DNA from 2 places in the Phytobacter sp. V91 genome. Region 1 is predicted to be linked to the other one. Evidence: predicted binding sites of a transcription regulator. Region 1 holds the regulator's gene; the other holds the start of a gene.
The links. Region 1 encodes CRP, which controls carbon source genes, mostly activating them, when cyclic AMP is high. Its sites were predicted from a motif close to ATGTGANNNNNNTCACAT; they were not measured.

Region 1 (8,144 bases):
CGCTTTGCCATTGCGGCCACAGCCAGACAATGCCGCCAAAGGCTATCAGACAGCCAATCAGCGTATCGATAAGACGGGCGACGATAAATTGTTCGCCGTTGAGGGTCAGAAGCTGAAGCGTGTACACCGCCGTAAGGGTAAAGCCCACCATCGCCCAGCCGTAACTTTTGCGAATGATCAGATAGCTTATCAGGGTGACAATCAGCATGGTGACCAGCGTGTAGCCTTCCGGTACATGGTAGTGCAACGTGGCTCCGGCGATGATTAACCCGGCCATTGTGCCTGCCGCCCGGTGCAAAATGCGCACTCGCGTTGCGCCATAGCCGTTTTGGGTGACAAACATCACGGTCATCATGATCCACCAGGGCTTGGGTAAATGCAGGGCACTGCCCATCAGGCTGGCGACGCTTAACATCACGCTGATGCGCGCAGCGTTGCGTAAGGCCGCGGACTTAAGAGATAAATAGCTTCTGAGTGCCGGTAGTAGCGGCAACCTGCGCTGCTTTTCCGCCATCAGATCGCGAATATAGAGGGGGCGCTGCGTTCGCAAAACCCGGGCGATTTGGCTGAAGTGCCAGGCGCAAAACTGCCCCACCGGGTTATCAGGATGCTGGTGGGCGATTTTCTCCAGCGCGCTGATTTGTTTATCCATACTGAAGCGCTGGGGGTAACGGTGATAGAGAATATCGTCGGCAATGACCCTCAGCCTGGCCGCGACGGTCTGCGCGTTCCAGCGGATCACTTCTTCGGCATGGCTGCGTTCGACCAGCGCCTGCACTTCCTGAGGCTGATGCAAGCTGACGGCTATATGCTCCTGCAAATCGAGCGCCATCTGAAAGACACGAAGCAGCCGCTTGTAGTCACCATTATGATTCGCAGCCAGCATATGCAGTTGCTGATAACACTGACTAATCATATCCACGGCCTTTTGCTGGCGGGCCAGTAGCGGCGGCAGCGCTTTTTCCGGATCCGCATGCTGGGTCAGCAGGCTGTATTTTGCTTCGCAGTAATCGGCCAGTTGCCGGTACAGCAAACTTAAGGATTCGCGAAGCGGTTGCTCCCGCCAGAACCAAAAGGCGTTAAACGCGCCGTACCACAGGGTGCCGAGACTGTAGATCAACAGCGGTTCCCAGACCGGCATATTGCCCGCAAGGCTCAGAGTAAAGATGGCGGCGATCAGTGAGGCGGGTAGTAACCTGCCATGTAGCGCACTGATTTCCGCGGTCACCCCAAGAATGAGCGTCATCATCGTCAGAATAAGAGGCAACGGGACATTTTCGAAGAGTAAAAATTGCACCGCGAGGCTGCTACCGGCGAAAAGCGAACCGCCAATAATCACCCGTTTAAAAAAGCGTTTATGCGGGGTGTCGAGACCGGCAATGTTGCAACAGGCGGGAACTAACGAGAAGAGAAGACCGAGATCCAGTCGGCCGACAATCAGACCAACGGTCACCGGCAGACATAACACCAGCGTTTGTCGCAGTGCATAGTTGATTTCGGGGTGGTAAATCAGCCTGCGCCACATAGAAACAAAAACGGCGCATTACCTATGATAATGCACCGTTCGAAGACTTAACGTGTTCCGTACACGACAATGGTTTTACCGTGGGCGGAGATCAGGTTCTGATCTTCCAGCATCTTCAGGATGCGGCCTACGGTTTCGCGAGAACAGCCCACGATCTGACCAATCTCCTGACGGGTTATTTTAATTTGCATACCGTCCGGGTGAGTCATTGCGTCGGGTTGTTTTGCCAGATTCAGTAACGTCTGAGCAATACGGCCTGTTACATCGAGGAAAGCGAGGTTGCCGACTTTTTCCGATGTCACTTGCAGGCGACGCGCCATCTGCGAAGACAGACGCATCAGAATATCCGGGTTTACCTGGATCAGCTGACGGAATTTTTTGTAGGAAATTTCGGCCACTTCACAAGCAGTCTTGGCGCGTACCCATGCACTACGCTCCTGACCTTCTTCGAAAAGCCCCAGTTCACCGATAAAATCACCCTGATTCAGGTAAGAGAGGATCATCTCTTTCCCTTCTTCATCCTTGATGAGCACTGCCACTGAGCCTTTGACGATGTAATACAACGTTTCCGCTTTTTCACCCTGGTGAATCAGCGTGCTCTTCGACGGGTACTTATGAATGTGGCAATGAGACAAGAACCATTCGAGAGTCGGGTCTGTTTGCGGTTTGCCAAGCACCATGCGCGGTTATCCTCTGTTATAAGCTGGCTCCAGACTCAGGATCTGCACCCTGCATCTGGGGTTGCAATCTGTCTTCCCGATACTTGGGAAGTGAACCGTCAGACGTGTCTGCGGCCTCTAATATATATAGTCCTCTGCATACATGCAGTACGTCTATGTATCACTGTAGCATCCAGACTGTTTTAGCATAGCTTTTGCCGCCTGTCTCCTGGTGTCTCGCTTCAGCTTGACGCAGGTCGCCTTCCGTTGCGCCTTTTCTTATGTACGCGTAATCTGTAGAGAAAATTGCTACTCCGGAGTGAATCAAAATGCATGCACGTGTGAAATGGGTTGAAGGGTTAACGTTCCTTGGCGAGTCCGCATCAGGGCACCAAATTTTGATGGATGGAAACTCTGGCGACAAAGCCCCAAGCCCGATGGAGATGGTGCTGATGGCGGCTGGCGGCTGCAGCGCTATCGATGTTGTATCTATTCTGCAAAAAGGTCGCCACGATGTGACGGACTGCGAAGTGAAACTGACGTCTGAGCGTCGTGAAGAAGCGCCTCGTCTGTTTACCCATATCAACCTGCACTTTATTGTGACGGGAAAAGAGCTGAAAGATGCGGCGGTATCGCGTGCAGTGGATCTCTCTGCTGAGAAGTACTGCTCGGTGGCGCTGATGCTGGAAAAAGCGGCGAACATCACTCATACATATGAAGTGATTGAAGCCTGACTGGATAAGGGCATTGTAGGTTCTGATGCCCTGCTCTGGCCCTCTCCTGCGAGGGGAGGGCGCTGAAATTACGCTATCGTTCTGCCTTCCATCAGCCGCTGTACCAGCGGTGTCATGATCAGCTCCATCGCCAGCCCCATTTTGCCGCCCGGAACCACCAGCGTATTCATATGAGAAATAAACGAGCCCTGCAGCATTGCCAGCAGCCAGGGATAATCAATCCCCTCAAGGTTACGGAAATGGATCACCACAAAGCTTTCATCCAGTGATGGAATAACCTTGGCGGCGAACGGGTTTGAGGTATCAACGGTGGGAACGCGCTGGAAGTTAATATGGGTGCGGGAAAACTGCGGCGTAATGAAGTTGATATAGTCTTCCATTGAGCGCACGACAGAGTCCATCACTGCTTCACGGGAGTGGCCGCGTTCGCTGGTATCCCGCACCAGTTTCTGCATCCACTCCAGATTGACAATAGGAACCACGCCGACCAGCAGATCCACATGCCGCGCAACGTCATGCTGTGGCGTGACTACGCCGCCGTGCAAACCTTCATAGAAAAGGACATCCGTGGGTTCAGGAAGGGGCTGCCAGGGGGTAAATGTGCCTGGCACCTGGTTCCACGGAACCGCTTCATCATAGGTGTGAAGGTATTTTCGCGACTGACCTTTCCCGGTTTGCCCGTAGTCGATAAAGGTGCTTTCCAGCAGACCAAAATCATTGGCTTCCGGGCCAAAGTAGCTGATATGTCGGCCTAAATCGCGCGCTTTACGGATGGCCATGTCCATCTCTGGCCGGGTGAAACGATGGAAACTGTCGCCTTCGACTTCGGCGGCGTGCAGATTCAACTGGGCGAAAATTTTACGAAACGCCAGGCTGGTGGTGGTGGTTCCTGCCCCACTGGAGCCCGTTACGGCAATAACCGGATGTTTTGCAGACATAGTTGCTCCATGAAAAAGCGAGTATTTTCGCCGGGATCCTGTTACTCGCGAAACTGCGCGCGCGGCATAATGTTGACGCTTTCGTGTAACTCTGACCACACCAGCACCGCTTCGCCACTTTTCAGTTGCCGCTTAACATCGGCAACTTTTTGCGCGAATGCGCGCTCATGTTCACCATAATCAGTGCCTTCGCGCAAGACAAAGCTCTCAATCAGATTGTCCAGAGTTTCAGGCGCGAGGTCTTGCCAGGGAATTATCATCTTAGACGTCCAGCCAGGTATTTAGCCAGTCAGGGATCCGCTTCTCAAGCCACATTTGCGGCCTAAGCAGCGTGCCGCCCACAAAGCCGACATGGCCGCCATGCTCGGTAAGTTGATACTCTACTGTCGCTGGCAGGGATTGCGGATCGGGAATCACATGGCTATCCATAAAAGGATCGTCTTTCGCATGAATAATCAGTGTCGGTCTGGCTATTTTGTTCAATAGCGGCATCGCGCTGCACTGGCGATAATAGTCGATCGCATCGGCAAAGCCATGAATACGCGCGGTGATCAAATCGTCAAATTCGCGCAGCAGGCGGACGCGTTTCAGCTGCGCCAGGCTCACCGGCAAGGAGCCTGGATAGGCCTTAAGTTTGCGTGAGGCGTTGGCTTTGAGCAAATTGAGCAGGTAGTGCTGGTAGACCCGGGAAAAGCCCTTTTCGATATGGTTGCTGCATGCTTCCAGCACAAAGGGGGCTGAGACAATCACTGCGGCATCCAGCGGCGCGCTGCTGCCTTCTTTTGCCAGCAGGCAGGCGAGCATATTGCCCCCCAGCGAGTAGCCGACTGCCGCAGTGGGCACTTCGCCAAACTCCCGGCGCAGCCAGTGTAAAAACCAGCTCCCGTCTTCAGTTTCACCTGAATGGTAAATCCGGTTGAGACGATTAGGCTCGCCGCTGCATCCGCGAAAATGCATTACCACACCAAGCCAGCCACGCTCTTTTGCCGCCTCAACCAGGCCGTGCGCATAGGGACTGTGAAGGCTGCCTTCCAGCCCGTGAAAGACCACCAGCCGTGGCTTATGCCGGGCCTGAGCCGGATCTTCGCTCCATGCGAGATCAACAAAGTCGCCGTCAGGGAGTTCGAGGCGCTGCCAGTGGGGGGCGAAGCCCAGCTTGCGACGGATAATCCGCGGCAGCATGGTCTGGAAATGGGGATTACGCGCTCCGCGCATCGGGCGGAAGTCCTGCGTATTCTCTTCAATTTCCGAAAGTTGCGAAGGGGTCATTTCAGCCATAGTACAGAAAATCGATAAATTGTTGGGGGATGACTATAACGACACGCAGCATGTCCGATTGTTCATTTCATGGGCTACGAGCGGTATACAGGCTAATCCGCCAGTAAATTACGGGAAAAGAGATGGATGTCGACATCAGGCTTACGTCGCCATAAGCGCGCTTTCCGTGCGCCAGTCGCCAGGCTTTCGCCAGTCTCTTCAAACATGCCTGAAGCCTCGAAACGGCGAATCAGGCTTTTTCGCTGGATAGGCTGGCCGAGGATAATTTCGGTCGCCTCCTGCAATTGTGTCTGGGTAAAGGTATCAGGCAGACAATAAACAGGCAGTAAAGAGTACATCGTTTTCTGCCGTAATCGCTGCAGCGCAGTTTGAATTATCTCCCGGTGATCAAAGGCCAGGTCGATATCATCAAGTGAGCTTACCGGTACCCATTTAGCGTCGCTGACGGTTGCGACGTGCGGAGCGCAGGCCACCCATGAGATGAGCGCATACCAGGCGATAGTCAGACTCCAGCCACGCGGATCGCGCTGTGCGCCAGAAAAGGTATCCAGCTGTTCCAGCCATGAGGGAGAGATACCGGTTTTTTCCGTGAGCTTACGTAGCGCAGTGGCGCGGGTTGATTCATCCTGCTCGATATCGATAAACCCGCCAGGCAGACCCCAGTACCCTTGCTGCGGCGGGCTGGCACGCTCCACCAGTAAAACGCAAAGTACCTGCTCATGAAGCGTTAGCAATACGCTGTCCACCGTCACCAGGGGGGAAGGGAACCGGCTGGCATCATAAGAATCCAGATACTCTGCTTCGCTGATCATCGCTTACTCGTCTTAGTTAACACGCCACAAGTTTATCAGCCCCACGAAGCGCGGCAAGATAACTTTTATTTCTTTAAATATCATGCTGTTAATTCCTTTTCTTCTCAATGTGCAAAAAATAACTTGCCGATAAGTGTCTTATGGACAATATTGTATGTGTCCCAGGGACATTAATTAATAGTGAGGTGAATTATGACCAAAAAAATAGAACTAACTATTGATAATCAGCAAGTTGAAATCGAGCATGGTGTCTTTCCTGATGGTGCGGTATGGCTAAAAGTCAGCAATGAGTTGCCACGTTTTGCCAGGGTCATGCGTATCCGTTTCGCAGCCATGCGTGATATGAACGATTTCATGCTGTTAGCACAACTGGTTGAGGCTGTGCGCCATGTTACCGACATCGCGATAAGCCATCTTGAACTGGCCTGGCTGCCCTGGGCGCGTCAGGACAGGCATATGGTTAACGGTGATAGCTTTGCCCTTAAAGTGTTCGCTAATCAGTTGAATACACTTAACTTCAGCAAAGTTTTTCTGCTGGATCCACATAGCGATGCGGCAGCCGCGGCCATCAATAACTGCGTGGTGATTGCTCAGGAGGCCTGCCTGCTGAAAAGCAAAAACCTGCGTCATGCCATCAGCACGGGCAGGCTGATGCTGGTGGCACCCGATGCGGGGGCGTTAAAGAAAATTCATAACGTGGCGAAAGCCAGTGGCGCCCAGGATTACGCCATCATCACCAAAGAGCGTGATGTGGCGAGCGGTAACCTGACCGGTTTTGCGCTGGTTTCCGGCGATGTTGCAGGGAAAGACGTGCTCATTGTTGACGATCTTTGCGATGCGGGCGGCACTTTTATCGGCTCCGCACAGGTGCTACGCGATGCGGGTGCCCGCAGCGTGAGCCTGTATGTTACGCACGGTGTCTTTTCAAAAGGGGTAGAAAACCTGCTGAATAACGGCATCGATGCCATCTATACCACCACTTCTTTTGCTTCGTCTCAGCTTCGCGAACCGCGTATTGAGCTTATTGATATCGACACCATTTTTTGTGCTTAAGGGAGATAACACCATGAAAATAAATCCAGTCCTTGCTATCGACGGTTATAAAGTTTCCCATCGCGCTCAGTATCCGCAGGGCACCACCCAGGTGTACTCCAACTTTACGCCACGCAGTGACCGCTTTTTCACCTCGCCAGTGGCAGATGGCAAACTGGTGTTCTTTGGCCTGCAAGGTTTTCTGCAATGGTTTATGGTCGATTTGTTCAATGAGTCCTTTTTTGCCCGTCCGCAAGAGGATGTGGTGAATGAATACAAAACCGTGATGGACAGCTACCTTGGTAAAGATGCTGTGCCGGTGGATCACATTCGGGCGCTGCATAGCCTGGGTTATTTGCCTCTGCACATCAAATCACTTGATGAAGGCAGCAAAGTGCCAATGAAAGTGCCAGTGCTGACCATCACCAATACCCGCGACGAATTTTTCTGGCTGGTGAATTACCTTGAAACCGTGCTCTCTGCTGAACTGTGGAAAGCCTCCACCAACGCCACTATTGCCCACCACTATCGTCAAGTCTGTGAACGATGGGCGGAAAAAACCTGTAGCGATATGTCGCACCTCGATTTCCAGTGCCACGATTTTTCCTTTCGCGGCATGGCCGGACTACAGGACACCATGCAGGCAGGCGCCGGACATTTATTGAGTTTTAAAGGCACTGACAGTATTCCTTCGTTGCTGTATGCCCGCGATTACTACACCGATGGTGAAGAGTACTTTATTGGTGCGAGCATTCCGGCCACCGAACACAGTGTTATGTGCATGGGCGAGAAAGAGCATGAGATTGCAACTTTCCGTCGATTGATTGCGGATCTCTATCCGCAGGGATTTGTTTCAATTGTTTCAGATACCTGGGATTACTGGCGCGTCATAACGGAATACACCCGGGAGCTGAAACAGATAATCCTCGGGCGTGAGGGACGCGTGGTGTTCCGCCCGGATAGCGGCGATCCGGTAGCAATTCTTTGCGGAACTGGCACCGACGACGATACCCGCGCCGATCGCAGCCCGCAAGAGAAAGGATCCGTTGAAGTGTTGTGGGAAATCTTCGGCGGCACGGTGAATGAGAAGGGCTACAAAGTGCTGGATCCGCACGTTGGTCTGATTTACGGCGATTCCATCACGCTTGCTCGTGCAGATGAGATCC
Region 2 (8,144 bases), on a different contig from region 1:
GTAAAATCGCCCCGGGCTTAAGCAAAGTCATGAATGCAATGGCCGCTAAACTACGTGCAGGCGATCGCAATGCCGACGAGATCGTGACCATTGCCGAACAGGAACTCAACGACGGCGGTTTTCGTGCCGACGATATCCAGATCCGCGATGCCGACACCCTGCTGGCCTTGTCCGATGACAGCAAACGGGCGGTCATTCTGATGGCTGCATGGCTCGGCCAGGCGCGCTTAATCGACAATATCGTGGTCGAACTGACGCTGTAGACTTTGATGAAAATTAGGGCAATACTCCAGCTCTGACACTCCCCGTGCCGCAAAAGGCAGGGGGAAAATGGAAGGGTGAATTGCAGGAAGCCGCCCTTTATTTAGCGTTAATTATCAGTGATAAAGGTCCAATTTATGATTCGCACTATGCTGCAAGGCAAGCTCCATCGCGTCAAAGTTACTCAGGCCGACCTGCACTACGAAGGTTCCTGCGCCATTGACCAGGATTTCCTTGAGGCGGCCGGTATTCTGGAATACGAAGCCATCGATATTTACAACGTGACCAACGGTAAGCGTTTTTCCACCTACGCCATTGCTGGCGAACGCGGCTCACGCATTATTTCGGTTAACGGCGCAGCAGCACACTGTGCTGACGTCGGTGATATTCTGATCATCGCAAGCTACGTCACCATGCCTGATGAGCAGGCGAGGAGCTGGCAGCCGAAAGTGGCCTATTTTGATGGCGACAACGAAATGAAACGCACCGCTAAAGCGGTACCAGTGCAGGTGGCCTGAGTCACCTTATCGATTCAATCAGGGGGAGAAGGCGTGATCGATGCAGTCAGTCTGGACACGGACAGCGCGCAGAAACCGGAGCGTACACGCAGTACGTGAGGATTTCGAGCACTGCCCGGGTTCAAAATGACAAATAAGATAGCCTTCTACTCCTGATTTTATCCCTGAGGCTGATTACTGATTATCCTCGACATCTGCTCCAGTGAATCTTCCCGCAAAATATACAACCGCTTGAGCAACATCGGGTTATCCCCCGGTTTCACCTTTCCGCGCACGGTTGTCACCGCCAGATGAAATCCTGCGTCTTCTGCCGCCTGTACGGCTTTATCGTTATAGCCGCCAAAGGGATAAGAAAGAAACCACACATGGCTGTTGAACTGAGACAACGCCCGACGTGAATGCCTGAAATCCATCAGGATATTGTCATAACTTCGACTGAGCAGGATCGGATGCCTGGCATCATCAACCCGATGCAGAAAATGCGTGTGTGACTGAAAATCGAACACGTCGGCAATCTCATTAAGTTCTGAGATGCTCATAAACTGTAATGATTTCGGATCCCAGGGCTGAGGGTGGCGTTTAATACGGGACGAGATAATAAACGCCGTCGCCTTAAAGCCGTAGGCGTGCAGGAGCGGATACGCGTAGCGGCTGACTGATTTTAAGCCATCATCGAAGGTTATCACCACCGCACGGGCGGGCAGGTTCATGCGATTACGCACATAACCTTCCAGCTGATACATGCTGAGGGTGGTGTAACCCTGGTCGCGCAGCCAGCTCATCTGGTTGGTAAAGGCGCGAACCGATGTGGTGGTGGACGTGTGGCGAAAACGGCTGTTCTCTTCATCATGGAGAATATGGTGATAAGTCAGTACCGGGATCCCGTTGTCTTCCTGCGCATCCAGGCTGCTTATCCACGCGAGACGATCGCCAATACGAATTTGAAACCAGGTCTGATTAAGCCGGTCTTTAAGCTTACTGATAATGGGATAGCGCAGATTTGCCGCAAGGGTGCCAAAAGGAGCGCTTTTGTTATCCGCAGCGTTATACATCGGCGTATCCTGCCAGGTTACCAGGTTCTGATTACTGAGCGGCTTATTAAGATCCCCCAGACTGTCTTCGACCTGTTCATTGCCCCGCAGGGTGCCAAGGTGGCCTTTATCAATCCAGGCTTTACCAAAACCAAAGTTAAATGCGGAATAATCTTCAACACCTGGCACCACGGCGATAATCTGCCCGGCGCGCACATTGCCAACCGTAATGACCTTGTTGCCGATTTGCCCCCAGATATCAGCATCTTCCGTGACCTGCATATAGCGGGCAGGTTCAGGATTATGACTCACAAGTTTTGCTGAGGCAGAGAAGGAAAAACACAACAACAAAATCAGCATAAAACTCGGCATCAGACGCACCGGGTGAAGAAAAAACTGGCGGTATTGTAACAAAAGAGAAATGAATACCAATGGTTATTTTTCATACAAATCATGAAGTAAAACAAAGGGAGGATTTTTTTGCTGCTGATGCCAGAGGCTGCTCACCGTCGCCCCGCCCATGGCCACAATCTGGTTGCGAAAATCACTGCTGTTAAGTGTCGCACGTAACGGATACATCGCCTGCAATAACGGGCTATCGACGCCGGAAATCACCTCGCAATTTTCATGTTTATGGCTCATCAACGCGGCCGCGCGGTAAGGCGGCGCACCGGTGATATCGGTGAGAAAGACCACTCCGTCGCCGGAATCCGTCTCATGCAGCGCATCGCAAATCATACGGCTGAGCATATTGGTGCTCAGTCCACGATGAAAATTGACCGCCCGACACTGCACCAACGGCGCGAACTGGCTCTCAAGACTATACAGTAGCTCCTGAGCACGCTCATCATGGCAGGCAATAACCCATCCCAGCATAAGAATCTCCTTAGCAGACAGGCAGTTTAGCTAAGCGATCATCGGCCGTCGGTGACAGATATCATAGATTGAGGGAGCAAAAGATCCGGCGAGCATGGCTGCCCGCCGGAAAGAGAAGATTAGCTACGCAGGCCGCGTCCACGCTGGATTAAGTACCAGCACATAAAATAAAACGCGACGATAAACACCGCCAGTACGCCGACGGTGGTAAACAGAGGCACATCGGTGATCCCGAGAAAACCAAAACGGAAACCACTGATCATATAAACGATTGGGTTGAGGTGCGATAACGTCTGCCAGATGGGTGGCAGCAGGGTCAGAGAATAGAACACCCCACCCAGGTAGGTCAGCGGCGTCAGCACAAAAGTCGGGATCAGGCTGATATCATCAAAGGTGGTGGCAAACACGGCGTTCAGCAACCCCGCCAGCGAGAACAGGATCGCGGTTAACAGCAGCGTTAATCCGACAAAGAGCCATGAATGTACCTGAAACGGGACGAAAAACAGCGAAACCGCGGTGACCAGCACCCCGACACAAATCCCGCGCGCAACCCCGCCACCGACGTAACCAATGATCACGACATGGGTCGGTACCGGCGCAACCAACAGCTCCTCAATATTACGCTGGAACTTGGCGCTGAAAAATGAGGAAGCGACGTTGGCGTAGGCATTGGTGATCACCGCCATCATGATAAGACCGGGCACAATAAACTGCATATAGGTGAAACCATGCATCTCGCCAATCCGTGAACCAATCAGGTTACCAAAGATAATAAAGTACAGCGTCATGGTGATAACCGGCGGCACCAGGGTCTGGATCCAGATACGCATAAAGCGCTGGATCTCCTTATGCCAGATACTTTTGAGTGCGACCCAATAGAGCTGCATCATGCGCGATCTCCTTTTTTATCGTGAACCAGCGCGACGAACAGCTCTTCCAGACGGTTGGCTTTGTTACGCATACTTAATACCTGAATCCCCTGTGCGCTTAACTGGCTAAATACGCTGTTGATCCCCTGCTCACGCAGGACTTCCACTTCAAGGGTTGAGGTGTCCACCAGCCGGTAGTTGTAGCCTTCAAGTTTCGGTAGCGGGCTTTTCAGCGCCAGATCCAGGATGAAGGTTTCAGATTTCAGCTTCGCCAGCAGCGATTTCATGGAGGTGTTTTCCACCAGCTCGCCGCTCTGGATGATGCCGATATTGCGGCACAGCATTTCCGCTTCTTCCAGGTAGTGAGTGGTCAGAATAATGGTCGTGCCTTTGTCGTTGAGATCTTTAAGAAACCCCCACATTGAACGACGCAGTTCAATATCCACGCCCGCTGTCGGCTCATCGAGGATAAGCAGTTTAGGTTCATGCATCAGCGCCCTGGCGATCATCAGGCGACGTTTCATACCGCCGGATAACATCCGCGCACGTTCACCGCGTTTTTCCCACAGATCGAGCTGTTTGAGATACTTTTCGCTACGTTCCAGTGCCTCTTTACGCGCCACGCCGTAGTATCCGGCCTGGTTAACCACGATTTGCTGCACCGTCTCAAACGGGTTGAAATTGAACTCCTGCGGCACAAGTCCAAGCTGACGTTTGGCGTTGACCACGTCTTTTTCGAGGTCGTAACCAAAGACACTGACGCGGCCAGAGGTTTTATTAACCAACGAACTGATAATACCGATGGTGGTGGATTTCCCCGCACCGTTAGGGCCCAGAAGGGCGTAAAAATCGCCAGCTTCTACTTTAAGATCAATACCCCGCAGCGCCTGGACGCCGCCTGGATAGTTTTTTTTAAGCTGCTCAAGCTCCAGTGCAATGGTCATGAATTTTCACTTACCTTTTTCTTACACTCGAATGTGTGGTTGAAAAAAAACGGAGTTGACCTATATTAGCGCAACGCACTTCTTTAGTTACAGGTCATTAACGTCCATGAAAGACATAGATACACTCATCAGCAACAATGCACTATGGTCAAAAATGCTGGTAGAAGAGGATCCTGGATTCTTCGAAACGTTGGCGCAGGCGCAAAAACCGCGCTTTCTATGGATTGGATGTTCTGACAGTCGCGTACCTGCCGAGCGCCTCACCGGTTTAGAACCGGGTGAGCTTTTTGTTCACCGTAATGTTGCAAACCTGGTCATTCACACCGATCTTAACTGCCTGTCGGTTGTTCAGTACGCGGTCGATGTACTGGAAGTTGAGCATATTATTATCTGTGGTCACTATGGCTGCGGCGGCGTACAGGCGGCGGTGGAGAACCCGGAGCTGGGTCTTATCAACAACTGGCTGCTGCATATCCGCGATATCTGGTTCAAACACAGCTCATTGCTGGGCGAAATGCCGCAGGAGCGTCGTCTGGATACCCTTTGCGAGCTGAATGTGATGGAACAGGTCTACAACCTGGGCCACTCAACGATTATGCAATCGGCGTGGAAACGCGGCCAGAAAGTGACTATTCACGGCTGGGCATACGGCATTCACGATGGTCTGCTGCGCAACCTTGATGTGACCGCAACCAACCGCGAAACGCTGGAACAGCGCTATCGCCAGGGTGTGTCGAACCTGAGCAAGAAGCACAGCAACCACAAGTAATGCTGCTGACGCCGGGTACTGCCCGGCCTGCAAAATGAAGCCGGGTCAATCCCGGCTTTTTTGCGCTTATTCGTCCAGCATCACCACTTTACCGACGTACGGCAGGTGACGATAACGCTGAGCGTAGTCAATCCCATAGCCCACCACAAACTCATCAGGGATAGAGAAACCAACAAACTCCACGTCCACGTGCACTTCGCGACGCTCGGGCTTATCAAGCAACGTGCAGATGGAGAGTGATTTCGGCTCACGCAGGCTCAGAATTTCACGCACTTTTGACAGCGTATTACCTGAGTCGATAATATCTTCGACAATCAAAACGTCTTTGCCACGGATATCTTCATCCAGATCCTTGAGGATCTTAACATCACGGGTTGAAGACATGCCGCTGCCGTAGCTGGAGGCGGTCATAAAATCGACTTCATGTGACACCTGCACTTCGCGGCATAGATCGGCCATAAACATGAAGGAACCGCGCAGCAGACCCACCAGCACCATTTCGCTACCGCTGTCTTTGTAACGTTCCGTGATTTGACGACCCAGTTGTGCGATACGCGCTTTGATCTCCGCTTCCGGGATCATCACTTCGACAATATGTTTCATTTTAAAATAACCATATGATTTAAAAAACAAATCATTCAATACCGGTAACCTGATTCCGGTTATTGAAGCGCAAGGCGTGCAGTATACCAGCAAACGCATTTCTGATGCTTATCTGTCGATAAAGCTCATTTTGTGATGACGATCACACTTGTTAAATCCTATAATTAATTGCTACTAAAAAATTAACAAATTTAATGGTGTCTTGTTATGGCGGAAACAAAATCACAACAGTCAGGCCTCCTTGTGATCCTGACGGCGCTGTTCGCTGCATTTTGCGGACTGTATTTACTTATCGGCGGTATCTGGCTGGTGTCCATTGGCGGCTCCTGGTATTACCCGATTGCCGGCGTCGTGATGCTGGGCGTGACTGCGCTGGTATGGCGGCGTAAGCGGGCTGCATTGTGGCTGTATGCCGCACTGCTGCTGGCCACCATGGTCTGGGGCGTGTGGGAGGTGGGCTTTGACTTCTGGGCACTGACTCCCCGTAGCGACATTCTGGTGTTCTTTGGCATCTGGCTGATTTTGCCGTTTGTCTGGCGCCGACTATTTGTCCCGTCAGCGGGAGCGGTACAGGCGCTGGTCATTGCACTGGTACTCAGCGGTGGCATTCTGACCTGGGCCGGATTTAACGATCCGCAGGAAGTGAAAGGCACCCTGAGCGCAGATTCCACCCCTGCGGCGCCTATCTCTCAGGTTGCTGACGGTGACTGGCCTGCTTATGGCCGTAATCAGGAAGGTCAGCGCTACTCTCCCCTGAAACAAATCAACGCCGACAACGTGAAAAACTTGCAGGAAGCCTGGGTATTTCGTACCGGCGACCTGAAGCTGCCCACCGATCCGGGTGAACTGACCAATGAAGTGACGCCGATTAAAGTCGGTAACATGCTCTACCTGTGTACCGCTCACCAGCGCCTGTTCGCACTGGATGCCGCAACCGGGAAAGAGAAATGGCACTTCGATCCGCAGTTGAATGCTAATCAGTCCTTCCAGCATGTCACCTGCCGTGGCGTTTCTTATCATGAAGCGCGGGCTGAAACGGCCAGCCCGGATGTGGTCGCGGACTGCCCGCGGCGTATTATGCTGCCGGTTAACGATGGCCGTCTGTTTGCCATTAACGCCGACAATGGCAAGCCGTGCGAAACCTTTGCCAACAAAGGCATTCTGAACCTACAGACCAATATGCCGGACACCACGCCGGGGCTGTATGAGCCAACTTCACCGCCGATCATCACCGATAAGGTGATTGTGATTGCCGGTTCAGTAACCGATAACTTCTCCACCCGGGAAACCTCCGGCGTTATCCGCGGTTTTGACGTGAATAGCGGCAAACTGCTGTGGGCCTTCGATCCGGGCGCGAAAGACCCCAATGCTATTCCGTCTGATGAGCACACCTTTACCTTTAACTCCCCCAACTCCTGGGCTCCGGCGGCTTATGATGCGAAGCTGGATCTGGTGTATCTGCCAATGGGTGTGACCACCCCGGATATCTGGGGCGGTAACCGCACGCCGGAGCAGGAGCGTTATGCCAGTGCCATCGTCGCGCTGAATGCGACCACCGGTAAACTCGCCTGGAGTTATCAGACGGTTCACCACGATTTGTGGGATATGGATATGCCATCCCAGCCGACGCTGGCAGACATTACCGTTAACGGCAAAACCGTTCCGGTGATTTATGCGCCCGCGAAAACCGGCAATATCTTCGTACTGGATCGCAGCAACGGCAAGCTGGTGGTTCCTGCACCGGAAAAACCAGTCACTCAGGGGGCGGCAAAAGGCGATTACGTTAGCAAAACTCAGCCGTTCTCCGATCTCAGCTTCCGACCGAAGAAAGATCTGACCGGTGCGGATATGTGGGGTGCCACGATGTTCGACCAGTTGGTGTGCCGCGTGATGTTCCATCAACTGCGCTATGAAGGTATCTTCACGCCGCCATCGGAACAGGGCACGCTGGTCTTCCCGGGTAACCTGGGAATGTTCGAGTGGGGCGGGATCTCCGTTGACCCGAACCGTCAGGTGGCGATTGCTAACCCAATGGCCCTGCCGTTTGTGTCGAAACTGATCCCACGCGGTCCGGGTAACCCAATGGAGCAGCCGAAAGACGCGAAAGGCAGTGGTACTGAAGCCGGGATTCAGCCGCAGTACGGCGTGCCGTTTGGCGTGACGCTCAATCCGTTCCTCTCTCCGTTCGGTCTGCCGTGTAAACAGCCGGCATGGGGTTACATCGCAGCAACAGATCTGAAAACCAACCAGGTGGTATGGAAGAAACGTATTGG

Region 2: a site for CRP is predicted at 6,002-6,019, ahead of hpt (hypoxanthine phosphoribosyltransferase). Genes of this name have one in related genera too.

The regions. Positions count from the first base shown of each region.
Region 1 is NZ_CBFFRJ010000014.1:20,680-28,823, reverse strand. Features, by position in the region: gene ACSZO4_RS04695 (YccS/YhfK family putative transporter) at 1-1,525, opposite strand, end outside; gene crp (cAMP-activated global transcriptional regulator CRP) at 1,573-2,205, opposite strand; gene ACSZO4_RS04685 (OsmC family protein) at 2,514-2,918, shown strand; gene ACSZO4_RS04680 (phosphoribulokinase) at 2,987-3,856, opposite strand; gene ACSZO4_RS04675 (YheU family protein) at 3,898-4,116, opposite strand; gene ACSZO4_RS04670 (hydrolase) at 4,118-5,134, opposite strand; gene ACSZO4_RS04665 (NUDIX hydrolase) at 5,227-5,946, opposite strand; gene prs (ribose-phosphate diphosphokinase) at 6,139-6,999, shown strand; gene ACSZO4_RS04655 (nicotinate phosphoribosyltransferase) at 7,013-8,144, shown strand, end outside.
Region 2 is NZ_CBFFRJ010000002.1:73,754-81,897, forward strand. Features, by position in the region: gene panC (pantoate--beta-alanine ligase) at 1-263, shown strand, start outside; gene panD (aspartate 1-decarboxylase) at 399-779, shown strand; gene ACSZO4_RS00895 (polysaccharide deacetylase family protein) at 938-2,182, opposite strand; gene ACSZO4_RS00900 (PTS sugar transporter subunit IIA) at 2,246-2,686, opposite strand; gene ACSZO4_RS00905 (ABC transporter permease) at 2,806-3,576, opposite strand; gene ACSZO4_RS00910 (ABC transporter ATP-binding protein) at 3,573-4,499, opposite strand; gene can (carbonate dehydratase) at 4,606-5,268, shown strand; gene hpt (hypoxanthine phosphoribosyltransferase) at 5,335-5,871, opposite strand; gene ACSZO4_RS00925 (glucose/quinate/shikimate family membrane-bound PQQ-dependent dehydrogenase) at 6,079-8,144, shown strand, end outside.